3 regions of the Brevibacillus sp. FIR094 genome follow, and region 3 is predicted to be linked to each of the others. Evidence: riboswitches for the same ligand, from Rfam matches in the RefSeq annotation. Region 3 holds a riboswitch; each other region holds the start of a gene.

Region 1 (4,213 bases), on a different contig from region 3:
GTGATCCAAAGGATATTTGGATTATGCGATTTGTCCGGTGTTCCTGAAAAACATGTAGACAGACATGCGCATCATTGTGACAGTGCCTTCCTCTTTTGGGGAGATGCACCTGATGGCACTGGTCTGGTGTGTCATGTTCAACTCGGTGAAGAAGAGAAGACTGTTGAGAGTCCAGCAGCTATTTTTATCCCAGCAGGCGTCGAGCATTCCTATCACTATGTGTCAGGGCGCGGAACTTATACAAATATTGTATTGTCACCTGAATACAACAAAAGCTTATTGGTTTCAGCAGCAACTTCTGAAATACCAGTGACCTAAGAGGTACAGGAAGTTGTTGAGTTTGAAGAGTGGGCAGCCATCTGGGCATGAGTACGGTATCGACCGGGCTCATGCCTTGTTTGAGTATTTGTGGTTACATCGACAAAACCCCGCCATAGATCGGTTCTTGCTGCGTTTTTTGTCCCCAAGTGCGCGTTCCGTATTCGAAATGCCACCATTCTTTTGGATAGTTGACGAATCCGGCAGCGGTCATCAAATGATAGAGCAGTCGGCGATTTTCTCGAATCTCGATGTCTTTTTGTGTAGGTTGTACGAGTTCCTCATAATATCGAGTGGAAGCCAGTTCACTGAAATCATCGAAGTCTGTCCCCATTTCCAGCCAGCCATTAGGCCCTGCGATAGTCAGATCGACTGCGCCACCGGATAGGTGAGGGGACGGTTTTGAGAGGTCTGTTGTTGGATAAGCGACGAATTTGCTCAATTCTTCCGTGAGGGAGGGTCCTTCCTGCCAGCCTTGTAAAAGCAAGGCTTCACGGAAACGTTCATACAAAGATGCCTGTACCTCAAACGAGCGCCAGCCGTCCAACACGACGAGCTTGTAACCAACTGGCAGTTGTGAGGCTGCCGTGGTGAGCTTGCGTGCTGCCTCTTCTCGCAAAAAGGCTTCTGGCTGTGTTCCGGCATAGCCCTCGTGATAGTAGGCTGGATAGACCGTGATTTGTTCACAAAGGGAAGAGAGGGGGATCATCGGCTCGCCGCATTCCTTGATCGGCAGTGGGCTGGGCAGGACCATGTCTGTTATTTTTGGAATCGGAGGAAATAGCATGACTGCACACCACTTTCGATTGTTTTGCCAATAGGGTAACGAAAATTTTCAAGTAAGTAAATGGTGATTATCTTAAATTTTCTGCTAATAGTCCCTAGCGACAAATCGGCAGCTTTTGCTTGAATCCTCGGTAGCTTTTGCTATTATTAAAGCAAGTGCTTGTCAACGGAACGAAAGACATTTACATATGGAAGAAACAGGTCCTTGTTTTTGCGAAGCCGATTTGCAGGAGCAAGGTTAAAAGGGAAGTTTGGTGAAAAGCCAACGCGGTCCCGCCACTGTAAGAGAGTAGCTGTTCTTCAAGGCATCATGCCATCCACTGCCCATCTGGGAGCGGGAAGGAGAAGAAAAGCGATAATCCTCGAGCCAGGAGACCTGCCTGTTTTATGTTTACACTGATTTCCTTCGGGTCAAAGGAAGAGGTGAGGATAGTTGCTTTTCAGCTATCCGCGCTTTGTTTTTCCTTACGTACTGGGGGAAACAGGGCGCTTTTTTTATGCTTCGGAAAGTATTTGGAGGAAACAGCGGAGTAAAATACGTCACTTTTTGAGGTGGTCACGATGGAGAAAAACGATAAGAAGCGGGGATTGACTCTCGTATACACAGGAGATGGCAAAGGAAAAACGACAGCAGCAGTCGGGTTGGCTGTGCGGGCAACAGGGCGCGGGAAAAAGGTGCTGATGGTTCAATTCATCAAGTCGCCGGAGCGTACATACGGAGAAAAGATTATTTTCGATAAGTTGGGCATTGAAATTGTGCAAATGGGCGTCGGCTTCACATGGACGAAGACACCAGAGGAGCATCGGCATGCATTGAAAGAAGCTTGGGCGTTTGCGAGCGAAAAGCTTTCTTCCGGAGCGTACGATGTCGTCATTTTGGATGAGCTAAATAATGCATTGGCGATTGACCGCTTCCCAATTGATGATGTATTGCCATTGTCCGATGTATTGGAAGCGATTCAAAACAGGCCAAGTCATATTCACCTCGTGATTACGGGACGGGCAGCAAAGCAGGAGATTTTGGACATCGCAGATTTGGTGACAGAGATGAAGCCAATCAAGCATTACTACGATGAAGGGATTCCAGCTGTGCTGGGGGTAGAGTTTTGACAAGCGCAGGTGTAATAGAGATGTACGGTCATGGCGGAGACTTGCTGACCGCTGCGCAGCGCTTTGGTCGAGAGCCCGGGGAGTTTCTGGATTACAGTGCCAATATTAATCCGCTGGGGATGCCAGCAAGCGTCCGTGAGATGCTATTGGCTTCGCTGGCTGCTGTAGCGCATTACCCAGACCCAGGACATCGTGTGTTCCGTCGTGCGCTGGCGAAACGGCTGCAAGTGCCGGAGGAATGGTTACTACCTGCCAATGGTGCAGCGGAGGCGATGGCACTGGCCATTCTCGGTCTTTTACCGCAAACGGTTGGTGTGGTATATCCTTGCTTTTCGGAATACGCGCAACTTTCCGAGCAGTATGGTGCCCATGTCATTGGCTGCTTCGGGAAGGAAGCGAACGGGTACAAGCCCGATCCTATAGAGCTGCACACTCTTTTTACGCAGTCTGATCTCGTATTTGTCGGGTCGCCAAACAATCCGACCGGAATCCTGTATCAACCGGACGAGCTGCGGCAAATGGCAGAATGGACGAAAGAGACCAATACGTGGCTTATCGTGGATGAGGCTTTCCTCGATTTTGTGGAGGAGGAGCGGCAGTATACATTGGCGACGCAGCTGGAGCGATTTCCCCGTGTCATTTTGATGCGCTCGATGACGAAAATGTACGCGATCCCGGGATTGCGCCTGGGCTATGCGATTGCGCATCCGGATGTCATTGCGAGGATGCGCCAGAAGCAAGTGAGCTGGAGTGTGAATGCACTGGCCCTCTTAGCTGGAGAACTGTGCTTGCAGGAGCAGGCATACGAGGAACAGACGCGCAGGCTCATAAAAGCAGAACGTGCGTATTTGATCGATTGCATCAGCGGTGAGTTGGGCTGGCAGGTATGGCCAGCGGAGGCTAACTTTTTGCTGGTGCGTTCGCCAGAAGGATTGCCAGCCGAACAATTGCAGGCGCGGCTCGGCAAAAAAGGTGTTCTGATCCGCAATTGTGCGATGTATCCCGGTTTGACGGCACATGATGTGAGAATCGCAGTGCGGGGACGAGAGGAAAATGAAAGACTTCTGGCAGCGCTCCGCGAGGTCCATGCGGAAGGAAGTGAACAGCGATGAGCTTGGTGCTGGTAACAGGCGGTGTCCGTTCGGGAAAAAGCCGCTACGCGGAAGAGCTTGCGATGAAGTTGAGCAATCGAGTCCTGTACGTGGCGACAGGCAAGGCCTGGGATGATGAAATGAAGCAGAGAATCGAGCTGCATCAGGCACGTCGTCCGCTGGAATGGGGCTGTGTGGAGGTAGGAGAGCGATTAACTGATTACCACACATTCAGTGAGCAGTACGATGTAGTATTGATCGATTGCCTGTCCACCTGGGTGAGCAATCGATTAATGAGCGTGGATGAGTCGGAATGGAGAAGTCCTTCTCACACGCAAGCCCTGCTGCAAGAGGCAGAGGCATGGCTGTCCCTTGTTCACAATTCCCCGCAACAAGTCATTGCCGTCACAAGCGAGGTCGGATTGGGCGGTGTAGCCTTGAGTCGTTTGGGCAGATGGTTCGCGGATGTGCTGGGCGACGTCAATCAGAGAAGTGCGCGACAAGCGGACGCCGTCTACGCTGTTTTGTCGGGGATACCGTGGAGGATCAAAGGATGAATGCATTTTTACACGCGATCTCGTTTTTTACGCGTATTCCGGTTCCGTGGCTTCGCCCTTCAGAGGAGGCGTGGAGAAAAAGCGTCAACTGGTATCCCGCAGTTGGTTTGGTCATCGGTCTATTGCTATGGGGTGTGCATCAGGCAGGACTGGTGTTGTTTAGTCCATGGATCGCCGCTATTTTGACGCTGGTCGCATGGGTCTACGTGACCGGTGGTCTTCATATGGATGGGTGGATGGATCTCGCGGACGGTCTTGGCAGCAGCAGACCGAGAGAGCAAATCCTTACGATTATGAAGGATAGCCGTGTAGGTGCGATGGGCGTTCTAGCTGCAATTATGCTGTTGCTGA
Region 2 (4,213 bases), on a different contig from region 3:
AGCTGCAATCTGGCATCGCTCAATATCGTCAACGTGATGGAACGCAAAATGATCCGTGAATCCGTCCACGAAGGAATCGAAGCCATTACAGCTGTGAGTGACATGACGCGTGTAGAAAACGCTCCAGGCGTTCAAAAGGCAAACAGTGAGCTGCACTCAGTAGGGCTCGGTGCGATGAACCTGAACGGTTATCTGGCAAAGAACAGAATCGCTTACGAAAGTGAAGAAGCCAAGGATTTCGCTCGTACATTTTTCATGATGATGAACTTCTACTCCTTGGAAAAAAGCATGGAAATTGCCAAGGAAACAGGCTTGACCTTCTTGGGCTTTGAACAATCGGAATATGCAAAAGGCACTTATTTTAACAAGTACTTGACGAACGATTACAGCCCGCGGACGGAAAAAGCAAAGCTTCTCTTCGAAGGGATGCACATTCCGGCGCCAGAGGATTGGGCGGAACTACAGCAAAAGGTGCAAAAGCATGGCGTTTACCATGCGTACCGTTTGGCGATTGCACCGACACAGAGCATTTCCTACATTCAGAATGCGACTTCTAGCGTGATGCCAATCGTTGAGCATATCGAAACGAGAACGTATGCCAACTCTACGACGTATTACCCGATGCCGTACTTGTCGCAGGAAAACTATTTTTACTACAAATCGGCGTATGTGATCGATCAATTCAAAGTGATTGATTTGATTGCCGAAATTCAAGAGCACATCGACCAAGGAATTTCGACTGTGCTGCATGTGAACAGCAATATTTCAACCAGAGAACTGGCTCGCTATTACATTTACGCAGCGAAAAAAGGTCTGAAGTCACTCTACTATACGCGTACGAAGCATTTGACTGTAGAAGAGTGCATTAGCTGTGCGATTTAGTGAACTCGATTTATAAAGAAAAAGCATCAAGCAAAAAGAGAAGAGGAACGCCATATGAAAGCAGTCAATTGGAACAGGCCGGACGACGATTTTACGATGACGTTTTGGAATCAAAACATCATGCAGTTCTGGACAGATGATGAGATTCCGCTGTCAGATGACAAGATGTCCTGGATGGAGCTCAGTGCGACTGAACGGGACACGTATAAAAAAGTATTGGGCGGTCTCACCTTGCTGGATACGGTTCAGGGTGGGGTAGGGATGCCGAAGATCATGGAGCATGTCGATGGACTGCAAAGAAAAGCGGTTCTCGCCTTCATGGGCATGATGGAGCAAATCCATGCCAAATCGTACAGCAGTATTTTTACTACGCTGGCATCGACAGAAGAGATTGATGGTATTTTTTCGTGGGTAGAAAACAATCCACATCTGCAAAAGAAAGCGGCCCTCATCTCGAAACGCTATCAAGAAATTGAGAAACCAAAAGACTTGTATATGGCGATGGTAGCGTCCGTCTTCCTGGAAAGCTATCTGTTTTACAGCGGCTTCTTCTATCCGCTCTATTTGGCGGGGCAAGGAAAGATGACAAGCAGCGGGGAAATTATCGACCTGATTGTTCGCGACGAGAGCATCCACGGACTCTATGTTGGCGTTCTCGCACAAGAAGTATATCAAGGTCTGAGTGTAGTCGAGCAGACCGCAGCAAAAGAGGAGCTGTATGCCCTTTTGCATGAGCTGCAAGCAAATGAAGAGGCCTATACGACTTCGTTGTATACGGAAATCGGATTGGCTGACGAGGTTCATGCGTACGTGCGCTACAACGCGAACAAAGCATTGATGAATCTGGGCTTGGAACCGTTATTCCCGGAGGAAGAAGTGAACCCAATCGTGCTGAACGGCATTCGCACGCAGACGAAGCAGCATGACTTCTTCTCAAAAAAAGGAAATGGTTATGTCCGTACGCTAAACGTAGAGCCGTTGACCGATGATGATTTTACATTTTAGTATGACAAAAAATGGATTCTGTGTTACTGTATGAACAGTATGTTGCCCTGCTAGTTTACTGGGGCACTTCACAGAACCATGACAATTGCATATGAGTGGGAATAGGTTCCTTGGTCATCAAGATCGACCAAGGATGAAAAGGGAAGTCGGTGAGAATCCGACACGGTCCCGCCACTGTATGAGGGGAGTCGGCACATTTTTCAGCCACTGATCCAAACGGATTGGGAAGGCATGTGCAGATGATGAACCCAAAGTCAGGAGACCTGCCTGTTTCGACGACACTGCTTAACCTACGGGAGATAGGGAGGTGTTAGGATGCTGTGATCTCAGTGCTTATTTGGCATTTCTAACGTTCTTTTTGATCGTTGGAGATGCTTTTTTTATTGGGCGGATTCAAATCAAGATCGAATAAAGAATGGAGAGGAAGCTCATGAAAAGCAGCAATTTGGGATATCCACGGATCGGGAAGAACCGCGAGTGGAAAAAGGCATTGGAAGCATTTTGGGCAGGCACCATTGATGAGGTGAGCCTAGAGCAGCAAATGGAGCAAATCCGTCATCAACATCTACGGAGTCAGCAGGAAAAAGGGGTCGTGCTAATCCCTGTGGGTGACTTTACGTATTACGATCACATGTTGGACATGGCTGTGATGTTTGGAATGGTCCCCAAGCGTTATGAATACGAGGGAGGCCCGGTTTCATTAGCCACATACTTCGCCATGGCTCGCGGTTCGAAGGAAGCTGTCGCCAGCGAAATGACGAAATGGTTTAACACGAACTACCATTATATCGTCCCAGAGTTCGGTGAACGCCAACCATCCATTACGGAGAACAAGCCTCTCCAGGCATATTTGGAGGCCAAAGAAAAGTTTGGTATTATCGGAAAGCCTGTCATTGTAGGCCCGTATACGTTTGTCAAATTGTCCAAAGGATATGAGAAAAACGAATTTGAGAACATCGTGGATCAACTCGTTCCGCTCTACATAGACGTTCTCCGGGAGTTAGAGCTACACGGCGTGGAATGGGTGCAAATCGATGAACCTGCATTTGTACTGGATGTCTCTGTGCATGATCGCGCCATCATCAAACGTATCTATGCGCAAATCGGTCAAGCACTACCACATCTACAGTGCATGCTGCAAACCTATTTTGAAGCGGTGGATTGGTACGAGGAGCTGGTTACCTTACCGGTAAAAGGAATCGGTCTTGATTTTGTACATGGAGCGAAGCGCAATCTGACCAATCTGAAAACACACGGGTTTCCAGCAGAAAAGATTCTTGCAGCTGGAATTATCGACGGTCGAAACATATGGCGTGCTTCGATTGAGGAGAAGTGGGATCTTGTCAAAGAAATTTCCGATATTGTTCCACTCGAAAAGCTGTGGTTGCAGCCGTCCAGTAGCTTATTGCATGTACCAGTATCCGTTGAAGCAGAGACGGACTTGCCTGAGGAAGTAGTGCCTGTATTGGCGTTTGCAGATGAAAAGTTGGGGGAAGTTCATCTCTTAGTCCAAGGATTCCTATATGGAAAGTATGTCATTTCGAAAGAGATTGCTCAAAATGAAGCGGACTTGCTCAAGCTGGCACTATCCCCAGCGAGGAATCGTCAAGAAGTGAAGAATGAGCTACGCCAAATGGCAACGGGAAAACCTGAAAGAAGCGTTCCATACCAAGAACGTCGTGAGATTCAACAAAATACGTGGAAGCTGCCACTGCTGCCAACGACTACAATTGGTAGCTTCCCGCAGACGTCAGAGGTTCGCCAAGCGCGACAACAGTTTAAAAAAGGGAATTGGGCAGCGGAGCAATATGATGCTTTCATTCAAGCGCAAATCAAGGAATGGATCGATATACAAGAAGAGATCGGTCTGGATGTCCTCGTCCATGGGGAGTTCGAACGAACAGATATGGTCGAATATTTTGGAGAAAAGCTCGATGGCTTTTTGTTCACGAAAAATGGCTGGGTGCAGTCGTATGGCTCCCGTTGCGTGAAGCCACCTGTTATTTACGGAGATGTGGAGTTTGTTGCACCAATGACAGTCAAAGAAAGTGTATATGCAAAATCATTGACGGACAAACCAATGAAGGGTATGTTAACTGGTCCTGCAACTATTTTGAATTGGTCGTTCGCGCGGGTCGATGTCTCCAGACAAGAAGTGTGCGAGCAAATCGCCTTGGCATTACGAAAAGAAGTAGAAGCCTTGGAAGAAGCGGGTATTCTCATGATCCAAGTCGATGAGCCAGCACTACGCGAAGGATTGCCGCTCAAAAACGAAGAACAGGCAGCTTATCTCGAATGGGCCGTCAGAGCGTTTCGTCTAGCAACC
Region 3 (4,213 bases):
AATCGAATTCAATAGAGGACTCCTGCCGTACAGCCGCCATACGCTGAGCGTTTTGACGTGAAGTTAACTTGTATACATCATCGCCATCAAGCGAGATCCATCCCGAACGCGGCTTCAATACGCGATAAATGCTTTTTAGCAATGTGGACTTCCCACTGCCATTCGGCCCGATCAGCCCCACAAACTCTCCAGAGCGTACCTCCAGACTGACGTTGCGAAGGATTCCCTTTTTCTCCAGTTCGACCGATATATTCTCAACTAACAAATTCATCGTCCGCTACCTCCAAAGGAATAAGAACTCCGCAACATCAACCAGATAAAGAATGGACCTCCACAAAGCGCTGTCAAAATACCAATCGGCAGCTCTTCCGGTGCAAATGCGAGCCTAGCGACTACATCAACCCAGATTAGAAATATCGCGCCAAACAAAGCGCTGACAGGCAGGACACGTCTGTGATCTGATCCGACCATCACACGGACGATGTGGGGCATCATTAATCCGACAAAACCGATTGATCCCGCAATGGACACGATCACCCCTGTGAGCAGTGCCGTGATCACCAGGAGAAGCTTGCGGAATTGTACCGTATTGACCCCCAATGTCCCCGCTGACTCCTCGCCCATCAACATCGCATTGAGCGAGCGGTATTGGGCCATTAAGACGATGAGGCAGATGACAACAATCAATGCAGGGATCGTCAGGTACTCCCATTTCCCGCCAGCCAAACTTCCACTTAACCAAAACAGGACCGTCCCAATTCCATGCTCATTCGGCGCTGAAAAAACTAGGAGACTGGTAATGGCCGACAAGATCGCAGATATCGCAATTCCGGCCATGAGCAGGCGTACCGTTGAATTTTGCCCACCGATACGGGATAGCGTAAAAATGAGAATGATGGACACAAGGGAGCCTGTAAAAGCGCCAAAGGATAGCGCATACTGCCCGTACATGCTGAATGCTCCGAATATAATGACCGAGGTCGCTCCTACGGAAGCGCCTGAAGATACACCTAACACATACGGGTCAGCCAGGGAGTTGCGAACCAACGACTGGATCGCTACCCCCACGACAGACAGACCTGCGCCAACGATCGCCCCCAAGAGTACACGTGGAAAGCGAATATCCCAAATAATCGTTTGCTCCCCTTTGGACCAATCCACTTCAATCCATTGGGTGAACATCGGAATTTTCGATAAGGCGATTTTCCATACCGTTGTCGGTTTAATCTCCACAGAGCCATACGTAACCGCGAATGTAATCGAGAGAAAGAGTCCGACCAGTAAAGTGATGATGATATAAGGTAACTTGATCTGTTGCAGTGCCATTCCCTCCCTTAAAAGGGGCGTACTTTATTTGAATTGATCCGGGTAGAGTCCTTCCGCCAAAATTTTCAGCGCAATCGGTGCTCGAACGCCTTCAGAAGCAGCAGACAGTGGCAATACAACCAGTCGTTGATTTTTAATCGCTGGAATATCCGCCAGTTCTTTTTTGGTCAAAAGGAAATTGCGTTTTTGATCAACAGTTCTGTCACCGTAGTCTACAACAATAATCACGTCCGGATTACGACTCACTACTTGTTCCCAGCTGACCTCTGCCCAACCCTTTTGAATGTCGTCAAAAATGTTCTTGCCGCCAGCAGTCTTGATTAAGGACGTCATGTAGTTGTTGGCTGCTGTGAATGGTTTATCTTCCCCGTTGTCGTACACGAACACTTTAAGTGGCTCGTCTACCTTGCCAATTTTGCTAATCGTTTGATCCATTTCACTCTTCATTTTATTGATCAATTCATTGGCTTTGTCTTCCACTCGGAAAATGCGTCCGATGTTCGTAATATCCGCGAACACATCGTCGATCGTTGGTCCAGGCTTGCTTGACGATTCTTGCAGGTACGATTTGATGCCGACCTTCTCCAAATCCTGCATCGATCCTACGCCCTTTTCGCCGAATCCACTTTTCCATCCGGCGTATACGAAGTCTGGGTTCGCTGCCAGCAGCACTTCTTTCGTAGGATACTTGTCAGACAGTACCGGAACCTTGTCGTAATCTGCTTTTAACTCTGGAAGGATTTTATCGTCTAGGTAAGCAGTTCCGGCCATTTTATCAGCCAGGCCCAATGCCAGCATGATCTCGGTTACGTGTTGGTTTAATGTCACGGCACGCTCAGGTGCTTTTGGATACGTCATTTCAATGCCATTATTCGTTAGTGTTACAGACTTGCTCTCTGCAGCTGGTGTAGCTGTTTGTTCTGTTTTGGCTGGAGCCTGTGTTGTCGTAGTGGAGCCGCATGCCGAAACCAAAAGCATGGCAGCTGTCATGATGCCGAAAGTTAGTCCTTTCATTACTGTATGTGTTTTGTTTGCTTTAAACATCTGTAATCCCCTTTTCTGTATGTAGATGATGAGTTGAACCAAATCCCACAAAAAAAGCACCCCCCATTTCAATCGGGAGGTGCATGACAAACGTAGACATAGCTATAAGCAGGCCCAAAGGCGCCTATCATAGACTACTTCTACATCTGTCCCATCCTCGTGGGTCGATTGTATATGATCGCATGGCAGGTCTCCTGGCTTACGGATCAACACACCCAGCTACCTTCCCATTTTTTGTCTCGCAAAAAACAGTGGCTATTCGCTAGGCGCTCCTCGTTACAGTGGCGGGACCGCGCCGGTTTCTCACCGGACTTCCCTTTTAAGCTGACGGCAAATGCCATCTAGCACCATTCGATACTTATTCAATTTTTACGATTTATTCATTCGTTGATAGAAGTCAGTTTTTTCGGGAACTGCGTGAGAATTTCAACGCCCGTTTCCGTAACCAATACATCGTCTTCAATCCGCACTCCGCCTACACCCGGCAGATAGATGCCTGGCTCGATCGTAAAGACCATCCCTGGACGAAGCACTTCTTGGTTCTGGCTGTGAACAGATGGATATTCATGTACATCCATCCCAAGTCCATGCCCAAGACGGTGCATGAAGTATTCTCCGTAGCCTTTGGCGGTAATGACATCGCGCGCAGTTTTATCCAAATGCGCAAAGGTCACACCCGGACGAATCTCAGCAATTGCCGCTTCGTTGGCAGCCAATACTGTCTCGTAAATTTCTTGAAGTTGGGCACTGATCTCGCCTACAGCAAAGGTACGAGTAATATCGGATACATATCCGTTGGCTGCTACCCCGATATCAAACAAAAGCAAGTCGCCTTCTTGCACCTGGCGCGTTCCTGGTTTCCCGTGTGGCAGTGCCGACTTCTCCCCTGCCAATACCATGGACGTAAAGGATGGACCTTCGGCACCCAAGCGCTTCATCTGGAATTCCAGCTCAGCTACGATTTCTGTCTCGGTCATGCCTGTCTTGACTTTTTTCAGGGTCTCCCGCAAGGAATCCTCAACCAACTGAACAGCGTGCTTCAAACGATCCACTTCATCAGCAGATTTGATCAAACGCATTTCACGTAGTGGCTCTTCCACATCCACATAGCTCGACGCCAGAACAACTTGTCCAAGTGCTTCATAGCGCTCGACAGTCATATGACTCTTCTCAATACCGAGCTTCGTCAAGTTCGCTGGCAAGACTTGCTTGAGGATTTCATACGGGTTTTGGATATCCGTATGTGTATGGATATCTTGAACGAACGAAGCCTCTGCCGCTGCCTCACGATCAAGAGCAGGTACAATCAAAGAAGGTTTTCCCTCAGCAGGAATAACGAGACCCATAAACCGTTCATGCGGGTCTGTAAAAAATCCGGTCAAATAGTAGACGTGCTTGGGAGAGGTAATCAACACCGCGTTCAGCTCTTGCTCTTTCAAAAATGTGTGGAGCTTCGAAATGCGCTCTTGAAACAACTTCTTCACCCTGCTTTCACCAAATATTCTATTGCGAGAATACCATTACTCCATCAAAAAAAGAAGAGTTCAATTGAAAAATCTACTTCGGATCGGACAACCTAAGGGTGGGGTGAAAACGAAAATGGAACAAATACTCGTCCATCAGGATGGCAAGCAGTTTGCCTTTCACATATCGGGAAAAGGCCAGCCGTTATTGTGTATCCATGCACCATGCATCGGCTCTATCAATTTTGTTTATCAACAAACACTCGCGGATACATATCAGCTCATTGTCCCTGATTTGCCCGGACATGGCGACAGTTCACCGATGGAGAAGCCCTTTTCCATTGGGGAGTTGGCAGAACAGCTCCATAAGCTAATCCCGT

The links. A riboswitch is a leader RNA that binds a small molecule or an ion and turns the genes downstream of it on or off. The one in region 3 is predicted to bind cobalamin.
Region 1: linked by a shared signal. The riboswitch ahead of cobO (cob(I)yrinic acid a,c-diamide adenosyltransferase) and the one ahead of ACQ5DJ_RS20700 (ABC transporter substrate-binding protein) in region 3 are both predicted to bind cobalamin.
Region 2: linked by a shared signal. The riboswitch ahead of metE (5-methyltetrahydropteroyltriglutamate--homocysteine S-methyltransferase) and the one ahead of ACQ5DJ_RS20700 (ABC transporter substrate-binding protein) in region 3 are both predicted to bind cobalamin.

Annotation. Positions count from the first base shown of each region.
Region 1 covers NZ_JBEAES010000011.1:145,103-149,315, forward strand. The annotation lists gene ACQ5DJ_RS12145 (LeuA family protein) at 1-318, shown strand, start outside; gene ACQ5DJ_RS12150 (M15 family metallopeptidase) at 413-1,105, opposite strand; cobalamin riboswitch at 1,287-1,502, shown strand; gene cobO (cob(I)yrinic acid a,c-diamide adenosyltransferase) at 1,666-2,214, shown strand; gene cobD (threonine-phosphate decarboxylase CobD) at 2,211-3,326, shown strand; gene cobU (bifunctional adenosylcobinamide kinase/adenosylcobinamide-phosphate guanylyltransferase) at 3,323-3,862, shown strand; gene cobS (adenosylcobinamide-GDP ribazoletransferase) at 3,859-4,213, shown strand, end outside.
Region 2 covers NZ_JBEAES010000007.1:19,070-23,282, reverse strand. The annotation lists gene nrdE (class 1b ribonucleoside-diphosphate reductase subunit alpha) at 1-882, shown strand, start outside; gene nrdF (class 1b ribonucleoside-diphosphate reductase subunit beta) at 937-1,887, shown strand; cobalamin riboswitch at 1,974-2,172, shown strand; partial or broken gene metE (5-methyltetrahydropteroyltriglutamate--homocysteine S-methyltransferase) at 2,318-4,213, shown strand, end outside.
Region 3 covers NZ_JBEAES010000025.1:7,795-12,007, forward strand. The annotation lists gene ACQ5DJ_RS20690 (ABC transporter ATP-binding protein) at 1-271, opposite strand, end outside; gene ACQ5DJ_RS20695 (FecCD family ABC transporter permease) at 268-1,326, opposite strand; gene ACQ5DJ_RS20700 (ABC transporter substrate-binding protein) at 1,351-2,370, opposite strand; cobalamin riboswitch at 2,538-2,737, opposite strand; gene ACQ5DJ_RS20705 (M24 family metallopeptidase) at 2,751-3,845, opposite strand; gene ACQ5DJ_RS20710 (alpha/beta fold hydrolase) at 3,970-4,213, shown strand, end outside.